3 regions of the Paenibacillus sp. FSL H8-0260 genome follow, and region 2 is predicted to be linked to each of the others. Evidence: riboswitches for the same ligand, from Rfam matches in the RefSeq annotation. Region 2 holds a riboswitch; each other region holds the start of a gene.
The links. Region 2 has a riboswitch for cyclic di-GMP ahead of MHI51_RS04985 (glycosyl hydrolase). Riboswitches for the same ligand answer to the same signal wherever they lie in the genome.
Positions count from the first base shown of each region.

Region 1: another riboswitch for cyclic di-GMP. It lies ahead of MHI51_RS02085 (anti-repressor SinI family protein); the one in region 2 lies ahead of MHI51_RS04985 (glycosyl hydrolase).
Region 3: another riboswitch for cyclic di-GMP. It lies ahead of MHI51_RS02605 (choice-of-anchor A family protein); the one in region 2 lies ahead of MHI51_RS04985 (glycosyl hydrolase).

Region 1 covers NZ_CP150298.1:473,133-478,405, reverse strand. Annotated here, with positions in the region: gene MHI51_RS02105 (hypothetical protein) at 327-1,502, shown strand; gene sipW (signal peptidase I SipW) at 1,504-2,094, shown strand; gene MHI51_RS02095 (TasA family protein) at 2,185-2,793, shown strand; gene MHI51_RS02090 (helix-turn-helix domain-containing protein) at 2,963-3,292, shown strand; gene MHI51_RS02085 (anti-repressor SinI family protein) at 3,400-3,555, opposite strand; cyclic di-GMP riboswitch class I at 3,583-3,667, opposite strand; gene MHI51_RS02080 (2-oxoglutarate dehydrogenase E1 component) at 4,138-5,273, shown strand, end outside.
Region 2 covers NZ_CP150298.1:1,167,781-1,173,053, reverse strand. Annotated here, with positions in the region: gene MHI51_RS04990 (glycosyl hydrolase) at 1-1,494, opposite strand, end outside; gene MHI51_RS04985 (glycosyl hydrolase) at 1,646-3,196, opposite strand; cyclic di-GMP riboswitch class I at 3,209-3,288, opposite strand; gene MHI51_RS04980 (sugar phosphate nucleotidyltransferase) at 3,425-4,798, opposite strand.
Region 3 covers NZ_CP150298.1:588,141-593,413, reverse strand. Annotated here, with positions in the region: gene MHI51_RS02605 (choice-of-anchor A family protein) at 1-1,390, opposite strand, end outside; cyclic di-GMP riboswitch class I at 1,499-1,589, opposite strand; gene MHI51_RS02600 (hypothetical protein) at 2,085-2,477, shown strand; gene MHI51_RS02595 (ASCH domain-containing protein) at 2,677-3,090, opposite strand; gene MHI51_RS02590 (DUF3221 domain-containing protein) at 3,442-3,786, shown strand; gene MHI51_RS02585 (hypothetical protein) at 4,289-4,618, shown strand; gene MHI51_RS02580 (hypothetical protein) at 4,844-5,059, shown strand; tRNA gene MHI51_RS02575 (tRNA-Thr) at 5,201-5,272, opposite strand.

The DNA of each region.
Region 1 (5,273 bases), 690 kb from region 2:
ACTACTGCGAGCCGGGTATTTTTTTACGAATCACTCTAACTTATCGTTCTTTATTGCGAATAAATTTAGTAATCGAGCGATATATGGAGTTATTTAGAGATAAATTATCATTTTCGTTCTTTATAGAGTACAAATGCGCGTTATTGGCAGTTTTCTTTTTGATTTATTCCATGTATGATTCATTACAGAAGTTGTTCTTAATAAAGAACGATAATAACGAACCAAAGAAACAGACATTGAGGGGAGGTATTCCTCTGAGACCCAGATCAGCAAGGAGAAGAGCTAGAAGAAACAGGAAAATCGGATTACGTATACTGCAATCAGGAATGGCTGTCTCCGTCTTATTTCTATATACCTCGCAGCAAGTTGGTGGTACCTATGGAGGCTTTGGAGCCGCTACGCAAACCACTAGCACGATTAGCTTTTGCGAAGTATTTCCGAATTCGATCAAGGCACTGCTTACAGAGTTCAAAGAGCATGTTAATCGAGCGCTCACTTTAAAAGAATCACTACAGCCCTTTTCCTCATCAGCTAACTACTCGGACGTTTCGGGAATAGAAGGGATGTCGCTGGAAGAGCTTGATGTCGCTGCAGAAGAGATTTCTTCGCAAATAGCGGCGCTTCAATCCCAAATAGATAGCGTTAACGAGCAACTGGCGGCTAACAGCCAAATTTGGAATCAAATCCACAATGAGCTAAGTGCAGCAGCAGCCTTACTCTTCCAGATAGGAGGATATATGACTTCTCTAGATTCCAACTGTCTAGAAATCAAGGACGAGCAATTTTTCAGAGATTTACAAAGCAGCCTGAATCAAAGCGGTGTGATCTCGGAATCCTTGAATGCTTCCTTAAATGGAGTTATTAGTTACCTAACCTCCATACACGATGTCGGTCTTCCATTCGCTTCGGTAGTTACCAGTGATGTTTATGGACAACTTGAATTACGCGAAGGAGAGTTCCCACAGCCACTGCCATTCCTGATTACCTTCACTCAACCAGACGGCGTGATCTCTAGCGACCTCACCTCATCTTATGAAGCTCTAAATACCGAATTGACTAACCATAAAGAATCGGCAACCTCAGGTATCACTACCCTTCAAGATAAACTCCAATTGATCAGTCAGACTCGCGAGCAAAAACTAGAAGAGCTTGAAAAAGCTCGGCTAGAAGAAGAGCAAGTAAAGAAAGAAGAAGAAGCGAAAAAAGAAGAAGAACGTTTGGCTGAGGAGAAAAAGCAACAAGAAGCCGAGGATAAAGCGAAAGCTGAGGCAACCCCTCCAACATCAGGCGAAACTGCTCCGGAAGCCCCAAATAAAGAACAACCTGAAGCCCCAGCCACTGACCCGGTTAAGCCGGAAATTGACGAAGAGCTTACAATTCCAAAAGATGTCCCTCAGCAAGAGGCTCCACAAGAGACGCCAAAGGCGGAAGACAGTACGACTACCCCGCCGGTAGCAACCCAAGCTCCTTCGGACCCTCAACCTGAGAAAGGTGGAGAATAAGATGCGAATTAAAAAAATTATCAATAATACCCTATCGAGCTTAATGCTTGTGATCTTTATTCTGCTGGTGGCAGCCGTAGTGTTATCCAAGGCCTCCGGCGGTGAACCTGCTTTCTTCGGATATGAGATCAAAACCGTACTCTCAGGATCGATGGAACCAGGAATTCAGACAGGCTCAATTGTCGCATTAAAACCCGGAGGGGATATGAATCGTTTCAAACCAGGCGATGTCATCACCTTTAGGAATGAAGATAATCTGCTCATTACTCACCGGATTGTAGAAGCGACCGTCAATAACGCTACTGGTGAAGCTGTTTATCGCACTAAAGGCGATAACAACGACGCGCCCGACATGAACCCTACCAGTTCTGTGAATGTTGTAGCTCAGTATACCGGGGTCACTGTACCCTATGTCGGTTACGCTATGAATTTCGCGGTTTCCAAAGCTGGAAGTGTAGTCCTCATGATCGTGCCTGGCTTGATGCTTCTGCTCTATGCTCTGTATACCTCTTGGAAGGCTGTAGCTGCATTAGAAAAGAAAAATGCTGCCCTACTGCCAGCCTCACCGCCCCCAACAGAAACACAGCCCTAAGTTGATTGTCCACTTCCGCTTACGAACCGGAAGATACAATATATAAATTTTATAAAAAATTCAAACACAAATTTGAGGAGGAATTTTATTATGGGTATCAAGAAAACATTGGGTCTTGGCGTAGCATCTGCAGCACTGGGTTTATCATTAATCGGCGGAGGAACCTTCGCATACTTTAGCGACACTGCGCAAAGCACAGCTACATTCGCAGCGGGCACGCTCGATCTGAACTCCGACCCTTCTGTCATCGTTAATATTCCTAACCTGAAACCAGGTGATACGGTAACTAAATCCTTCAAATTGAAAAACGATGGTTCGCTCGATATCGGATCTATTATTCTGAATACATCGACTCAAATCACGGATGCTAAAGGAGATAACTACCTGGATTTAGCCGAGTTCATTAAAGTTAAATTCCTTAGAAATAATGATAAAGGAGTACCTATCGTCTCTCCTGAAAATGTAGTTTATGAGACTACACTTGCTGCTTTAAAAAGTCAGCATCCGGATCTCGTAAAAAATACAGGTTGGGATCAACTCTTTACCGAAGCATCCGGTATTAAAGCCGGTACCAACGACAGCTTCTCCGTCCAATTCGAATTTGTGGAAAATAACCAAGATCAAAATATTTTCCAAGGCGATAGCTTAACACTGACTTGGGATTTCGTAGCTAAACAAGGTGCGAAAAAAGACTACTAAGATCAATAAAGTAATTTAATAAAATACTCGAAGAGCAGCAGATCCTGAATCCGGCCACGGATAAGCAGATTGCTGCTCTTCTCTTTACAATAAACTTTGTCCGATTTATTGATATTTGCTATACTAATAACAAAAATTACGGAGGGGCGTCAGCATAGTGCCACAGAATATGGGCCAACGTATCCAGCAGCTCCGCCTAGACAAGGGTTTCTCCCTATCTGAGCTTGCGGACAGAGCAGATGTGGCTAAGTCGTATCTTAGCAACGTGGAGAGAAACATCCAATCCAATCCATCCATCCAGTTTATCGAAAAAATCGCTGACGCGCTTCAGGTATCCATTCATGCCCTACTCTATGGAGAACCCAATGATGCAGAGGAATCACATTTAGATTCGGAATGGTTCCGATTGGTGCAGGAAGCTATGGACTCAGGCATTAGCAAACGCGAATTCAAAGAATTTCTGGACTATCAGAAATGGAAGCTCGATCAAAAGGATTAATACTTCCTACTAATCTGGTACGATCCTCTCTTCTACTAAATCATATCGAAAAAGGACACAGCGAAGAACCGCTGTGCCCTTTTTCGATATGTAACCCCTCTAATGTATTACTGCACGATCTGCACAGTTTTCTCATGAAAGAACTGGCGGATTTCATCTGCCTTAATGCCAGCCTTCTTAGCTGCTAATAATAAATGTACCCACTCTTGATCCAGATCAATAAACTGCTGTTCTCTGTTGCTACCCTGGTTGGACTTTTCCAAAAAATCTCCCCCTAAGATTTTACGTCCCCAGGCAATCCGGCTGTCATAGTATCTCTACCTTAGACCCGCGACTTTGTGCCCCTGCCTTTCGGCAAGTTTACCTTTTACTGGACCCTTTTCACGAAAGGATCTACTTAAAAAACTATAAAATTACTATCTGCAATAACATTATACAAAAAGAAAGCGGAAAAGTGTGTCGATTCCTGGTTACTTTCTATTTTAAAAACGAAAAATAAAAGATTTTTTTTCAAAGATCTTGTCCGATTATCACGATACTCGTCCGTTACATAAAATAAATTGTACTAGCAAAATAAATATTTACTGACCTAATAGTTAAAAATAAGGATAATAGAATCATTTTAATAGGCCTTTAGAATGGGTAATGAGAAGAAACACCCTTCTTTTCATTAGAACAAGCTAACCCATACCATTTTGCGAACGTATTGGACGAAAGAATGAATTGATTACAGTGGCCGAAAGTAGCACAATAAGATGAGAAATGAAACCGCAATCATCACAGCTCCAGTAAGCGTTGACACAAAATGTCACGTATGGAGTTCATCCGTTAAGGAGGATGTATTCATGGCAGCCAAAGAGCCCTATAACGAATCCATTTGGAGTAAGTATTACGGACCCAATTTAGGCTACATTCAAGAAAGATATGAACAGTTTGTGAAAGATCCCTCCACCGTAGAAAATAATTATCGCGAGCTTTTTACAAATTCGGGACCTCCTCCCCTAACTCCGGATAGCGAACCGGCTCCTCAGCCGCGCATCTCGGGAGACACCGAATGGCTTAGAAAAGCAGTAAGAGCTTCCAAGCTAATCGCCAATATTCGTATATATGGCCATATGGCCGCTGAAATTGATCCGCTGGTACGCGATCAGAATCCCATGGCAAAATATCTTGAGCTTGAAACCTATGGGCTGACCCGCGAAGACCTGATCGCACTGCCTGCCACGCTTATATGGGAAAATGCGCCGAATGATGTGCATACCGGATGGGATGCCGTGCAACGTATGCGTCAGGCATACACCAAGACTATCGCCTATGAATTCGGGCATGTGCATGAAGAAAAAGAACTGCAATGGCTAAATAGGCAGGCAGAATCCACCAGCTCACCAGCACCCCTAAATAATACAGAACGCAAAGAGCTCCTGAACCGCCTGATTCAGGTAGAGCAATTTGAAACCTTCCTCCACAAGACTTTTGTAGGTCAGAAGCGTTTCAGTCTTGAAGGCAATGATGCTCTTGTGCCGATGTTAGATGAAATCGTACGTGCTGCTGCACATGACGGTGCGGAGCATATTTTGATGGGCATGGCGCATCGCGGCCGCCTCAACGTTCTTGCACATATTTTGGGCAAACCTTATGATATCATATTTTCAGAGTTTCATCATTCTCCGAACAAGGAGCTTTTCCCTTCCGAAGGCTCCACAGGCATTAACTATGGTTGGACAGGTGATGTGAAATACCATCTCGGTGCAGACCGTGCTGTCCGTGAAGGAGAAACCGTACGCACAAGAATAACACTAGCGAATAACCCAAGTCACTTGGAATTCGTCAATCCTGTTGTGGAAGGTTTCACTCGTGCCGCACAAGAAGATCGGAGCACTGCAGGACTGCCGAAGATTGATACCAGTAAAGCTATGGCGGTGCTGATGCATGGCGATGCTGCTTTTCCAGGTGAAGGAATTGTTGCAGAAACGCTTAATAT
Region 2 (5,273 bases):
AATTACCTGCTGCTTCTGGCGGGAACTCTCCCATAGCAAACGAAGATTGGCATCTCCTTCATTCTCATAATATTCAATTTGGATATCATAAAGCGTTCCGGCTGTGAGCGGGATACTTCCTTTATGAAGGGTTGCACTTTGATTTTTCCAATTGTCGATGATCAGCTTTCCGTCAATCCAGACACGGACTCCATCATCAGAGGATGCCGAAATCGTATATTTTTCACTGAATTTGGGTTTGAGTTTCCCTTTCCAGCGTACAGAAAAGTGATCTTCATTTATCTCTGAGGCAGGAGACCCGCCATGCCAATTAAAATCAATCTTACGGTCATTGCGGATAAGTACCGCTTCTCCCTCTAAATCAGTATTGTTATAGTATTCTCCAGTTAAACCCGTTAGGGTTATCGGAGTTACGGGTGCTATCGAAGGACCTCCTGTTGTGAGAACATAGTCCTCTCTTGATACTATAAACGAGTCTTTCATAAAGCTTTTAATTGACTGTAGCGTATTATTTTCTGTCAGTAATTTTCCCCAGGTCATCATATAGACCCATTTATTTTGTTTCTCAGTTAATACATCCGGGTTCGGCAGTTGCCCACTCTCCCCGATTCCGATAGGTTTACCCTCGGCCAATGCGAGCAGATCCTCATAGTAGGACTGTTTATAATCGTTATTGTAGATATCCGCAGCCAGAACATCGAGTTTATCCCCACCGGGATAATATGCAGCATATGGATCTGACCATTCATTCGGCGCATTCGGATTCCACACCCACAGTAGATTATTTAGCTTGTGTGTGTTTACAAAACGATCATAGACAATACTCCACAGCTCTGAAAAATTGTCCTTTTTCCCCCACCAAAACCAACCACCATTCATTTCATGGTAAGGTCGCCATAAGACCGGAACTCCGGCATCACGCAGCTGACCCAAATATCCAGCAACCTCGTCTAGATCTGAGATTAGCTTCTTATACTGAGCTGTCCCAGGTGTAACATAAGCATTAAATTTCTCTTGACTGAGACTTCTGTTTACATTGGACCACTCTGGAGAGGTTCCCGGTAAACTCTGATGGAAGGTCATGGCTACAATGCCACCCTCTTGATGCCATTCAATTGCACTGTCTATAACAGCTTGCCGCTGTTCTGCGATCGTCTCTTCGGATTGATTATTAATCGCCCCTAATTCATAACCATGTAGAACAGCATTTTGTCCCGAAGTATTCTTCAGCTTATGAACCAGTTCATCTGGACTTTCTAGATAATCATGCTGGCCGGACAAGATCCCTTTGCCACGTAGATTTACCAAATTACTCAGCAGTTGCTTGGCTTCTTCAGAAGCCGAAGGATTGCTTGGTATAGCCGGAGGTAGAGAGGAAGAAACACTCATAGCCTTCGGAAGACTTTTAACCTCTCCCCAAGGCAGCAAGGAAAAAATAATAAACACCGGTAACATAGTAAACAACAATCTGTTTTTCTTATAATATTTACGCAAATAAATCCTCCTTTCGGTAGCTGTACTGCCTCCACAGGTGTTAAAAACATACCTGTTATCGGACAATCGTCTTCTGACCTAATGAGGACTATAGCTTAGTAGCTCTGCAATAACGCAGAGCCACTAAGGATCGACCTTTAATTTTCATCAATCAGGAGACATCCGGAAGAAAAAGTGCACTTGCTGGAACTGTCTCTTTAGCTTGACTAGCACTTTCCCACATCAAGCGGACTCTCGCATCGCCTTCATTCTCGTAATACTCCACCTTGATATCATATAGCTGGCCAGCCTTCAGCGTTATAGTGCCCTTACGCTCAGTACCACTTTGCTTAGTCCAACTATCAATCACAGATTCCCCATTCACCCAGACACGGATACCATCATCTGAGGTAGTGTAAAATGTATATTGCTCATTATATAATGGCTTGATTTTACCGCTCCAACGTATGGAGAACCGATCAATCCCGAGGGCGGCATCCGGCGAGCCTTGCCGCCAATTGAAATCGATTATTGCATCAGTTCTGTTAAGAGCTGCTGCTCCCGACAACTGCATGTTGTTGTAATACTCTCCTGCAAGCCCCTTCGCGAGAGGAATTGCTGCCTCCCCCTCTTCTTCGGAAGGTGCCGGCGCTGGTGCGGCGCTAGGTGTCGGTGCCAGACCAGTATTTAATTTATCTCTGGTCAGGGTATAGTTGCTATTCATAAATGTTTTGATTGTGTCTGCACTGTTATTCTCGTAAAGCATTTTTCCCCAGCTCATCATATACGTCCATTTATTTTGCGATTGCTGAAGCTTCTCCAGATTAGGCATTTCACCATTCTCCCCGATCGCAATCGGTTTGCCTGCGGCTAGACTCAATAAGCTGTCATAGTATTTTTGCTGGTAATCATTTTCGTATATATCTGCTGCCAGAATATCTACTTTATCAGCACCTGGATAAGTTAGCGCATAAGGATCTGACCAAACATTGGGAGCATTCGGACTCCATACCCATAACAAATTATTTAATTTATGAACGTTAACAAAACGGTCATACATAATATTCCATAGTTTAGAAAAGTTATTTTTCTTCCCCCACCAGAACCAGTTCCCGTTCATTTCATGATAGGGTCTCCAAAGCACCGGAACGTTGGCATCGCGCAAGCTTTTTAAAGAGACGGCCACCTTATCAAGCTCAGCGATCAGATTGTTATATTGCTTGGTACCCGGTGTAACGTAACTATCGAACTCACTCTGGCTAAGTGTTTTTTTCACATTATCCCAGTCATAAGAGGTGCCCGGCAGGTTAGCATGAAAAGTCATAGCTACGATCCCGCCCGCTTTATTCCAGTTGATGGCGCTGTTCACCACATTTTGACGTTGCCAAGCCATCGTTGCTTCGGACTGACCACTGATCGCACCCATTTCATAACCGTGAAGAGCCGCATATTGTCCGCTGGTTCCCTTCAGCATATTGTTAATTTCATCTGGACTTTCTAAATAGTCATGTTGACCGGCAATAATACCTTTTCCTGAGATCGAGTAAAAATAGTTAAGCAGCTTTACGGCTTCAGGTGAGGCACCTGGGGTAACTGGCGTTCCAGAATTTGAAGCAGCTATGACAACAGACGGCGAAATTCCAACAGCAAGCGGAAGTGCAGTCAGAAACAGGACGAGTGACAGAAATGCACCAAACAATCGATACGTACGGTAAGCTTTCAAAATAATCTCCCTTTCGGTAGCCAGGCTGCCACTCTTTCGAAGGCCCTATAGCTTTGCGTCCCTACCTTTCGATAGGTTTGCCTTTTCAATTTAAGAGAAATAATCTCTCTTACCGTAAGTATCGACGACAATTAATGATATATTTAGTGTTTTTATGACTTTTTTTGATAATTGAGTCAATTTACCTGTTTCAAGAAATTTTGAATTGGTTAAATAGATAGGTTAGACCTATGAAATGAATTGTTGTAGTTCTATATCATTCCAGTCTAAAGTAATACGTATGTTATCTTCTTCTACTAATTCAGACCCCGTCTGTACCTCTATAAACTCAACATCCGTCAAAGCAAGGATCGCGTGCTTCGTTCCTTCCGGTATACGTACCACGTCCCCAGCCTTCACATTATGTTTTTTCTCATTCAGCACAATACTTGCTTCGCCGCTGACGATTGTCCAAATTTCACTACGCTTGCGATGTAATTGATAGCTGATATTATTCCCCTCGGATATAAAAATCCGTTTGGTCAGCACTTCATTGCCTTCATCATATTTCACATAATCAATAACTTTGTAATGACCCCAACGGCGTTCCTCGTACATCGGTCTTTGTTCAAAGGTCTTCAGCACTTCTTTAATCCGTGGGCTCTCAGCTTTATGGGTAACTAGAATCCCATCCGGGCTAGCCGCAATGATCAGATCCTTCGCACCAATTACCGTAATCGGAATGTCCAGCTCATTAATCAAGCAAGTCCCCTCAGAATCCGCCGTCACAAAACCTTTTCCTACATGCTTGCTGCTCATTTCCTCTGTCAGCGTATTCCACGTTCCAAGATCCTTCCAGAATCCATCATACGGCTGCACCACAATATGTTCTTCTTTCTCCACCACTTCATAATCAAAACTGATGGAAGACAATAGCTTATACTGCTTCTGCAATTCTTCATATCCTAAAGGCAACCCTTTACGCTGCAAAATATCTAACAAGTACCCTAAGCGGAAGGCAAACACTCCGCAATTCCACAAGGCATTTTGCTCGATGAGCTGTTCTGCTTGTATGCGGTCAGGTTTCTCTTGAAAGTGACTCACCTTCATAAAACCATTTTCCCCCGCCTCTTCGGTGGTAGGAATAATATATCCGTATTTCTCTGAGGCATGTTCAGGAACAACACCCATAAGAGCCAGATTTGCTCCACTTTCCAGCATGGTCCCCTCAAGCATAGCTATGGTATCGAAAAAAGATGCTTCTACATAAGGGTCAACAGGCAATATTGCTACCGTCTCCGCTGGAGAAACACCTGCCACTGAATAAAGATAGGTAGCTGTTAAGGCGATAGCCGGAAAAGTATCCCGACGCTCCGGTTCAACGATAATCGGCACATGACTTCCCAGTTGGCTTTGTATCATTTCTACTTGGCCACGGCCGGTGGCCAGATAAGATGATTCTGCCATCCCTGCTTCCTCCAGCTGTCTCCAGACACGTTGTACCATGGATTCTGGTTCACCTTGAGGGCTTTCAAGTACCTTTAGAAATTGCTTTGAACGTGAGTCGTTGGACAACGGCCATAACCGTTTACCTGAACCGCCTGATAGAAGTACCATTTTCATAGAATGAACCCTCCTTGAATTATGGAAATCGAGCATATTTGAATTGTTATCAAAACGTCAGCTTCCACTTAGCCTTATTTCGAGCGGATGCACTAAAAAAATTTGTTAGGTAGAAACCACTCCAAGGGATTTTGGACTTCCGATCGCTGTTATCCTCAGATTTCCTTATTGAACCGCTTCTCGCGGTAGAAATCCGAGGATAGCATATGCTTTTGAAGCTAGCTTTCCTACGGAAATCTTTCGGGCGAACACTCCGTTTCTACAATTCCAAATTCCCTTTCCGTTCTTAACCTAACCAACTTCTTCTTAATACTTGATCCGTGCGTACCGGGCTGTACCAGCCGGAAGCAAGCACGTTTTTCTAAAGATTTGCTTCTGCTCCGGGGGAGGCAGCTGCAACTGCAAGAACAACTGCAAGAACAACTGCAACTACAAGAGCAAGACTAGTTGCCACCACAGAGACAGAGACAATGAC
Region 3 (5,273 bases), 580 kb from region 2:
CTGTCGGCGTTGGCGTTGGTGTCACTGTCGGCGTTGGCGTTGGCGTTGGTGTCACTGTCGGCGTCGGCGTTGGTGTTGGCGTTGGTGTCACTGTCGGCGTTGGCGTTGGCGTCGGTGTCGGCGTTGGTGTTGGCGTTGGTGTCACTGTCGGCGTTGGCGTTGGCTTCGGTGTCGGCGTTGGCGTCGGCGTTGGTGTTGGTGTCGGTGTTGGCGTCACTGTCGGCGTTGGTGTTGGCGTCGGACATGGTGTTGGCGTCGGTGTCGGCGTTGGTGTCGCTGTCGGTGTTGGTGTTGGTGTCACTGTCGGTGTTGGTGTCGGCGTTGGTGTCACTGTCGGCGTCGGCGTTGGTGTCACTGTCGGCGTTGGCGTTGGTGTTGGCGTTGGTGTCACTGTCGGCGTTGGCGTTGGCGTCGGCGTTGGCGTCGGTGTCGGCGTTGGTGTCGGCGTTGGTGTCGGCGTTGGTGTCACTGTTGGCGTTGGTGTCGGTGTTGGCGTCACTGTCGGCGTTGGTGTCGGTGTTGGTCCAGGTTCATCACCATCGTATGGATAGTGGTGAAATTCACCACCACCAGTACCTTTGAGTGAAGCCGCCACTAAAGTACCGTTAATCTGACCATTAATAAAATCAACATGAGCATAGGGGGCAAGTATGCTTCCCATTACACCTATGCCTGCCATATCAAGATACGCAGCTTGGCTAAAGTTAAGCAAAATTTTCTTGCTGTTCAACACGTTATTAGGTAGAAATCCGAAGTTTTTCATTTTTACGTTAGAACCATCAATATTAATAATTGCAGTAGATCCTGAAGGAACATTTATTGTAATTCCGTAGGTATTAGAGACGTTATCTCCTGAAACATTAAAAACATTGACCGCAGGATCTGTACCTGTCAGGATAAGGCTGCCATATTGGTACACTGTTGTTCCATTCGCCGGCAATGCTGCAAGTTCTGCTGATTTGTCCTTCAAAGACTGACCTACTGCTGAAAAGTCAATCGTACTCCCCTGTCTTTTTGTACCACCCTTGAGGAGCGTTACATTCCCTGAAAAATCTCCCCCGTGCACGATATTCCCATAAACAGTACCTCCGTTGAAAGTAAGATTCCCTCCAACAACAAGTGTGTCAGTCAGGGAAACCTCTGCAGCGGTCAACCTATCTCCAACACTATAGTTGGTTAAGTTAACGTTACCTCCAGCAGCAAACCTTCCTTCCGTATCCGAAACTGTTGTTATATCCCCTAGAATAAACACGTTGTAGACCGCTGCAATTCCCAATGTAGAAGAACTACTAGCTCCAGCAACTCCAGCTCCCAATGAGGAAAGCCCACTACCTACCGTCAAAATCCCAGCTAATACAAGCGAGAGTAACGGTTTTATTCTTCTTTTCAAATGGCACACCTCCTAAAACTATGATTTATATTAATCAGAATAATTACCAGAAACTCTAAAGGACCTAACAACAAAAAAGACCGCCAAAAAGAAGTGAAATTCCCTTCTCATGGCAGTCGGACGGTCATTGTGCCTTTAAGACACTTTAGACTCCTGGACTTTGCGTCCCGCCCTTTCAGACGGTTTGCTATTATCATGACTATATATATGTATTACACTGCAAGTCCAGAACTGGTAGCTGAAGCATTCTATCCAATAACAGTCTATGACTTTTAATACTTTTGAATTAATAACAGTTTAGCGCCCGACACCCACAATTGTCAATCAATTCCTTTCGATAATTCCCCGCATTAGTACCACACAAAAAAAGCGCCTGAAGGCGCTTCGCATAAGGTTTTTCATTAAATTTTAAAGTAACTGTATATAGCCCAATATGGATATCCATAAGGGAATACTCAGAATTAAACCAAAAAACAATCCACGCTGGAGGCTGCCCTCTTTTTCCATCATAATTCTCCTTTATTTGCGTTCGATACATTAATTTTTATTATTACAATTTTTAATATAATTTATTCTTCGTTATTTAGTTGTGAATTTAATCACATTGGATAAGCTGTTTAGAAATACCATTGATTATTTTTGGAATATCGGGGTAGAATACGAATATACGTTCCTATTAGAGGTGATGAGATTCATGCATAGAGCAGAAAGCAGGGACAACATGCTGGTGAAATCTTATTTATTGCTTCCGATGATTTTATCAGCTTTCGAACGGGACTCCGCCATTTTATCTACACACTTACGAACACCCGCCCCTTATCTGGAGGTGCTTGGAACAGCTGCTGCAGTAGCTACAACAGATCTAAGGGATGTTCGTGCAGAAATGAGAAGACGGGGAATCAAGGTGTATGAGCAAAACAGACTTAATACTGGAATTGAAGCCAAGTATATATGTCGTGGCTATCATGAACGAATGCTGCTGTTGAATGACATTGTTGCGGCTCAAGCTGCCATCCATATGCGCAGATACCTAGGGCTGGATATTTCATCTTTTAAGAGTTACGAAGAACAGTACCAGATTAAGTAAAGCTGTATAGAAGCCGCTGCGCTCTCTCCCCCCAATCAATTAGTGAACAAAAAAATAGGCCTTACCATGGGAGTTGGCAAGACCTGAGAGAGATATACCACAAAACACTGGGGGGTGTTTGGTGTCTCTAATATATACCTCGAACCTGAAAAATAGCTGATAGGCACATAAAAATTACATTAAAAATATTGTTCGCCGTTCAGAAGTGATTAGAGTGCTCCCACAAGCTTAGCCGACCTTTAGCTGGAATTGGATGGCTTAATGGATGAACCCCTTCAAGCTTCCAGGCAAACCGTCCTTCACTATAGTCGCCAAAATCATATTCATTCCCATTGATCCATTCCCTTAAATCCACCTCTGGAGTAACCACATAACATCCCGCGAGCTGACCTGTAGCAATAATAGCTCCTGTCGGCAAATTATTCGCTGTATAGCCATGTTTCGCCAATACTGATTTGTACGGTTCCTGTTCACAAAACTTTTTGTCAATCCTCATTCCGGCATGGATGCCTAACTCGCCGCGGTAGGCTGTTCTCCATGAACGAGTTTCAAACTCTTTTTCACCAAGAGCAATTAAGGTCGCCCAAGGCTGCCGTATTGTTATACACCGCATGATATTTATCCCCTTTGTTTATGTTGGACGTTTGTCACGGATGCCACGGATCTCGATCTCGCGTTGTGTAATCTTGTTCACCTTGACCTGATAAATAATCCCAACCGTTTGGTCGATACTCATTTCCATCATTGATCGCCTCTAAAATAAGAACATTTATTTTTATTATATACAAACAAAAGTTCTTATGAAAATATCAATACTACAGACATTCACCTGTAACTCCCCAGAATCAATAAAGGTCGTCATAATGGAAAGGCTGCTGTTTATTCTTATATTGGTAATGTACTAAATGCTATGCCTGTGCAACCGATTTTAAACTAATGTCGTAACCACTGGAGGGGAAGGTCCATGATTCAAAAACCACGTACTACTATTAAATGGACTCTTATTTTTGTTTTTTTGTTATTCGTCACCGCCTGTAGTAAGAATAATGAAGTTTTGAAAGGAATTGTACACACAATAGATGTAGAAAATAAAAGAATTTTAGTAATTTCTGAATTAAAAGAAGAAGACTTGAACAAGGAATACAAGGAGATTCTCGAATCTAATGAGTACTCTCAAGCCATTTGGGTAAATAAAGTTGCACCTTCTAAATATAAAAAAGGCGATGAGATTAAAGTATTTTTTGAAGTAAGTGATGATTCATTCCCTGCACAAGTTACCGCCAAAAAGATCACCAAAATCAAGAATTGAGCAAAAAGAATAGAATCTACTATAAAGAAGCGGCGTCTCCAAAAGGGACGGCGCTTCTTTATAGTAGATTTAAAGAGAAATCAGAGTATATAATATGGAATATTATATACTCTCAACATCTCTGTTACGGGAATTTCCGAAGCAGAAATACCCTTCCGAATATTTACTATGAATAATCTATCCCGGACTAAACATTTACATAATCTGAATATAATAATTCCGGGACATTCTGTAAACGAAAAAAAGCTCACCAGCCGAAGCCAGTGGGCATAATCCCAAGCATTTGGGAGTTCACTCTTTGTTGGAATTACTGAAACCTTACGATGTAACAACTATAGGAGCTTATAACTTCAGGCAATGTACTATCTCCACAACAAGTAAGCTTTCAACAAGATGCAACAGACAACTATACTCATAATGGTTTCCCAATTAATTCTCCCTGTTCAAAAAGCATCTCAATCTGGTGAAATACTAATAACATTCAGTAGATTGGAGGTTTACCATGACAGAAATTGATGAGAGAAAATGGGGGCAGCAGGATCCTATCAAAGAACCACAAGATCGTTATGAACAGTTTTTAAAAGTTGTATCACTAACCTTTGTGAGTGTCACATTCACTATTATTTTCACTGAGATAAAAATGGGCAACTTTCCCCTTAAGCTCATTTTCTTTATTATTGGACAATTCCTCATTTATGGATATGTGATGAAGAATCTGTCCAAGACCTCAGAAAAATTCAAAAATTCCTGCAAGAAATTAAAAATAAAGCTACCCATTCTCTACATTTTATATTTCTTGTTTCTCTTCTATATTGGGCAACCATATTTATAAAATTACTCTGTGCAAAAAAGTGACCCCACCAACTTCCGGCAGGGTCTAGATCTATATTATAAGGGGGTTATGTAATTACTATAATCCTCTTAGCTTAAATAAGTATGAAGCCCGTCTAAAGATTTGCTGAATTTTTATTATTTTTATCGAAACCGATCAAACAAGGTAACGTATCAATCTTAATTTCCAAATTACTACATATACAAAATGGAGGTGTGTATAAAGATGAAAATATTCAGTCTATTGCTTGTAGCATTGTCTTCCATTGGAGTAGTTGCCACATTCGGATTTTCAACATTCAGCTTCATCACAGGAATTATAGGAGGGCTTATTGCAGCATTTGCAATTTCAGGTTACTTGCAGTCTGTCAGAAGTGATTACCCCAATGAGAGCTATGTGAATAAGCAAGTTAAGTATCAATCGAACTATAATACTTGGTAACAAAAGCCCCACCTTAAACTGGTGGGGTTTTTCATATTCCCAAACACTTGTAAAATCACTTTGTAATATTAATGGTAGAAGAAACAAAAAAGCGCGACTCTCCAAATTTCAAGAATCCGCGCCACGTATGGTTTTTTGGGATGCTGGTGAAGGGAATTGAACCCCCGGCCTACGCATTACGAGTGCGTTGCTCTACCCCTGAGCTACACCAGCT